DNA from 2 places in the Bacillus sp. JZ105 genome. Region 1 is predicted to be linked to the other one. Evidence: a T-box and tRNA genes for the amino acid it is inferred to sense, from the RefSeq annotation. Region 1 holds a T-box; the other holds one or more tRNA genes.

Region 1 (2,358 bases):
TCATGTAATCGTTCCTTCGCTTTTTCGTACATCGTCCGCTGGATGTCTTCAAGGGTTGCTGTGATGGTTTGTTCAAGGGCATCTAACGTGACAGCTTGCTTTTCACCAGTGTCTCGTCTTGCAAGCATCACTTGTCCTTTTTCGATGTCCTTTGGTCCTACTTCTACACGTAGCGGAATACCTTGCATTTCACACTCGTTGAATTTCCAGCCTGGCTGTTTATCGCTTGCATCGATGTCAGCACGTGCGATGCGGGCGAGGCGATTCTTCAATTCGTAGGCATGATCCAGCACACCTTCTTTATGAGAAGCAATTGGGACGATACGCACTTGGATTGGCGCAATATTTGGCGGGAGGACGAGCCCTCTGTCATCGCCATGCACCATGATCATCGCGCCGATGATTCTTGTTGTGAAACCCCAAGAGGTTTGCTGGACATGTTCTAGTTTTCCTTCACGGTTTAAGAATTCGATGCCAAATGCTTTGGCAAATCCGTTCCCGAAGAAATGAGAAGTGGCAGTTTGCAGCGCTTTTCCATCATGCATCAAGCTTTCAACCGTATAGGTGAAGCGAGCGCCGGCGAATTTTTCTTTCTCTGTTTTTCTCCCTTTAATGACAGGAATGGCAAGAAGTTCTTGGCAAAGAGAAGCGTAAATGTGAAGCATTCTTTCTGTTTCTTCAATCGCTTCTTGCTCAGTCTCATGGCACGTATGCCCTTCCTGCCACAGGAATTCAAGGGTTCTGAGGAAGGGACGTGTTGTCTTTTCCCAGCGGACGACATTGGCCCATTGGTTATAGAGCTTCGGTAAATCGCGGTAGGAATGAATAATGTTTTTGTAATGCTCAGCGAACAGCACTTCAGAGGTTGGTCTGACGCAGAGCCTTTCTTGTAATTCGGTTTCACCGCCATGAGTGACCCACGCCACTTCAGGCGCAAAGCCTTCGATATGATCTTTTTCCTGCTGAAGCAGGCTTTCTGGGATAAAAAGCGGCATATAAACATTCTCATGACCCGTTTCTTTAATCTGGCGGTCAAGTTCGTCGCGAATATTCTCCCAAATTTTAAAGCCGTACGGCTGAATGATCATACTGCCTCTCACGCTTGAATAATCGACGAGCCGCGCCTTTGTGACAACATCTGTATACCACTGGGCAAAGTCGTCTTCCATGCTTGTAATTTTCTCAACAAATTGTTTCTTTGACATTGCAGGTTCCTCCTTTTTAAAAACAAAAAAGCTGTACTTTAAGTTAGGGACCATTCCTGGTGGTACCACCCTAATTTAAAGCACAGCTTTACACTCAATCATGATAACGGTATGAACCGCTGTATGAAACAGAACTAAATCGGCAGGTTCACTTGAAGATGTCAGTAGGAACTTCTCAGCACCGTTCCCTCTCTGTTAAAGATCGATTCAAGCTACTATTCCAGATCTACGTTGATCCTTGTTCGTTGATTTTTCATCAGTTTACCTGTAAATGGAGGAGAAAGCAAGCTGTTCTGATTCCTTTTACGGCGCCTTTTGTTTAGGTAACGGAATGGTACTATTTTTCTATTTTTACAGCTTGCGAGTTATGTAAGGCTATGCTAATATATTTGAAGAAAAAATAGACTTGTATAACCTCAATAATATGGTTTGAGGGTTTCTACCAGGATCCGATAAATCCTGATTACAAAAGCGCGCTTTCCTTTTTTGTAATCAGGGTTTTTTTGTTTGTCTGCACCCTGTATCGAAAGTGAAAGCGATGATATACAGAAGGGATGTTAGACATGAACTGGAGAGTATATTTATTAGCCGTTTCTACTTTTGCGGTTGGATTAGTTGAGCTTGTGGTCGGTGGCATTCTGCCAAGTCTTGCAGAGGATTTGAATGTGTCTCTTGCAACAGCCGGACAACTCATTACGGTATTTGCGATTGTGTATGCCATTTCAGCACCCGTGCTGCTGACCGCTACAGCCAAAATCGAACGAAAGCGCCTTTATTTAATTGCGTTATTGGTGTTTACATTAGGAAATGTGTTCACTTATTTTAGTTCGACCTTTGCCCTTGTTATGATATCAAGGGTGTTGATTGCGATGAGTACAGCGCTTGTGGTGGTGTTATCTTTGACGATCACCGCCAAATTAGTGGAACCAGCGCATCGTGCAAAAGCATTAGGGCTGATTTTTATTGGTATTAGCTCCTCACTTGTTCTCGGTGTACCGATCGGTATTTTTATTACAGAGAGCTTTGGCTGGAGAGTGATGTTTTTAGGAATCAGTATTCTTTCTGCCATATCGATGGTGCTGATCTATTTTCTATTGGAAAAAATGCCTGTTGAAAAAGTGACGCCTCTTAAAGAGCAGATTCGTTCTTTAGG
Region 2 (2,358 bases), 1.2 Mb from region 1:
ACGACCGATCGGTTAACAGCCGATAGCTCTACCACTGAGCTACTGCGGAAGATCATGGTGGGCCTGAGTGGACTCGAACCACCGACCTCACGCTTATCAGGCGTGCGCTCTAACCAGCTGAGCTACAGGCCCATGAACAGATATACAAATGGAGCGGGTGATGGGAATCGAACCCACGACATCAGCTTGGAAGGCTGAGGTTTTACCACTAAACTACACCCGCAAAAATATGTATGGGGCGATTGATGGGAATCGAACCCACGAGTGCCAGAGCCACAATCTGGTGCGTTAACCACTTCGCCACAACCGCCATACTATGAATATTTTTATAAAAGTGGCTCGGGACGGAATCGAACCGCCGACACACGGATTTTCAGTCCGTTGCTCTACCAACTGAGCTACCGAGCCAAGTATTCTTTTGAAAAATGGCGGTCCGGACGGGACTCGAACCCGCGACCTCCTGCGTGACAGGCAGGCATTCTAACCAACTGAACTACCGGACCGTTTTGGTTGCGGGGGCAGGATTTGAACCTGCGACCTTCGGGTTATGAGCCCGACGAGCTACCGAACTGCTCCACCCCGCGATGATATGGGTTTTAAAAAAATATGGCGGAGGAAGAGGGATTCGAACCCCCGCGGGCTTTGACACCCCTGTCGGTTTTCAAGACCGATCCCTTCAGCCGGACTTGGGTATTCCTCCGTATAGATGGTGGACCTTGTAGGACTCGAACCTACGACCGGACGGTTATGAGCCGTCTGCTCTAACCAACTGAGCTAAAGGTCCTTTATAGCGGCGGAGGGGATCGAACCCCCGACCTCACGGGTATGAACCGTACGCTCTAGCCAGCTGAGCTACACCGCCATGATCAACATTTTTTAAAAAGTGGAGCCTAGCGGGATCGAACCGCTGACCTCCTGCGTGCAAGGCAGGCGCTCTCCCAGCTGAGCTAAGGCCCCATAAAAGATGGTCGGGAAGACAGGATTCGAACCTGCGACCCCTTGGTCCCAAACCAAGTGCTCTACCAAGCTGAGCTACTTCCCGATCTTAATGGCGCGCCCGAGAGGAGTCGAACCCCTAACCTTTTGATCCGTAGTCAAACGCTCTATCCAATTGAGCTACGGGCGCTTATTTGATAATGCCGAGGGCCGGACTTGAACCGGCACGGTAGTCACCTACCGCAGGATTTTAAGTCCTGTGTGTCTGCCAATTCCACCACCCCGGCGTGGATGGTATAAGCGGAAGACGGGATTCGAACCCGCGACCCCCACCTTGGCAAGGTGGTGTTCTACCACTGAACTACTTCCGCATTACAGGATTTCTTTATTTTATTTGGCAATGCGGGTGAAGGGACTTGAACCCCCACGTCATAAAGACACTAGATCCTAAGTCTAGCGCGTCTGCCAATTCCGCCACACCCGCATGAAACATGGTGAGCCATGAAGGACTCGAACCTTCGACCCTCTGATTAAAAGTCAGATGCTCTACCAACTGAGCTAATGGCTCGCTTTAAAAGCGACTTGTCTATCTTACCATATGAAAGTGGTGCCGGCAAGAGGACTTGAACCCCCAACCTACTGATTACAAGTCAGTTGCTCTACCAGTTGAGCTACACCGGCTTTATCTATCCTAACATTATGTAAGAATAAATATGGTGGAGGATGACGGGCTCGAACCGCCGACCCTCTGCTTGTAAGGCAGATGCTCTCCCAGCTGAGCTAATCCTCCACTATGTAGGAATCTCTCGATCCGACAAAGATTATTATATACAGGTTTTAATCATTTGTAAAGGCTATATTAAAAAAATTTTATTTCAATTTTCATTGCGTATTTCTTTTAACAAATGATTGTCATTTCACCTATTCAAACAGCTGCTGTTCCACGTTCAGCAGCTGAACTTCTCTCTTCTATATTCTCTTTTAAAACGTTCGATTCCTTCAGAAATATTAGCAGTCCCTCATTTTTATACTTTAATGATATATGTAATCTCTTTAGCCATAAGTATTTATAAAAATCATTAGGTACTCTTACTGTTAAGACTGTAGGAAATAAAAATGGAAAAAGAACTTATACAAATTATTGGAAAGAATAGTTATAATAAGATTAAATTTGATTAGAGGTGATTCTGATGGCTTTAACAAAAGGTTGGAAAGTAACTATTTATTCTATTTTGGGGTTATTTGCTTTAGGGATGATTATAGGTTTTGCTTCATTTTTAAATATTTAAAGTATTATTCTTTGATCAAAAAGCAGGCTCCTCATGGGAAAAATGCTTGGGTGACCTCGGATAATAAGGCAGCTGTAACTGGTAACTTTTATTATAATATTGGACCTTTAAAGGATTTGTCTGTTGGTTTATA

Evidence for each region. A T-box is a leader RNA that pairs with one kind of tRNA and senses whether it is charged. The one in region 1 lies ahead of proS (proline--tRNA ligase), so its partner is inferred to be a tRNA-Pro.
Region 2: it has a tRNA-Pro gene. The T-box ahead of proS (proline--tRNA ligase) is inferred to sense a tRNA for this amino acid. The anticodon was not compared.

Annotation. Positions count from the first base shown of each region.
Region 1 is NZ_CP096387.1:217,699-220,056, forward strand. Features, by position in the region: gene proS (proline--tRNA ligase) at 1-1,205, opposite strand, end outside; T-box leader at 1,248-1,443, opposite strand; purine riboswitch at 1,592-1,691, shown strand; gene M1D81_RS01255 (MFS transporter) at 1,769-2,358, shown strand, end outside.
Region 2 is NZ_CP096387.1:2,822,265-2,824,622, forward strand. Features, by position in the region: tRNA gene M1D81_RS14485 (tRNA-Asn) at 1-49, opposite strand, end outside; tRNA gene M1D81_RS14490 (tRNA-Ile) at 56-132, opposite strand; tRNA gene M1D81_RS14495 (tRNA-Gly) at 150-223, opposite strand; tRNA gene M1D81_RS14500 (tRNA-His) at 235-310, opposite strand; tRNA gene M1D81_RS14505 (tRNA-Phe) at 336-408, opposite strand; tRNA gene M1D81_RS14510 (tRNA-Asp) at 427-503, opposite strand; tRNA gene M1D81_RS14515 (tRNA-Met) at 508-584, opposite strand; tRNA gene M1D81_RS14520 (tRNA-Ser) at 608-700, opposite strand; tRNA gene M1D81_RS14525 (tRNA-Ile) at 708-784, opposite strand; tRNA gene M1D81_RS14530 (tRNA-Met) at 789-862, opposite strand; tRNA gene M1D81_RS14535 (tRNA-Ala) at 885-957, opposite strand; tRNA gene M1D81_RS14540 (tRNA-Pro) at 966-1,042, opposite strand; tRNA gene M1D81_RS14545 (tRNA-Arg) at 1,050-1,126, opposite strand; tRNA gene M1D81_RS14550 (tRNA-Leu) at 1,138-1,223, opposite strand; tRNA gene M1D81_RS14555 (tRNA-Gly) at 1,236-1,307, opposite strand; tRNA gene M1D81_RS14560 (tRNA-Leu) at 1,338-1,420, opposite strand; tRNA gene M1D81_RS14565 (tRNA-Lys) at 1,429-1,504, opposite strand; tRNA gene M1D81_RS14570 (tRNA-Thr) at 1,542-1,617, opposite strand; tRNA gene M1D81_RS14575 (tRNA-Val) at 1,651-1,726, opposite strand.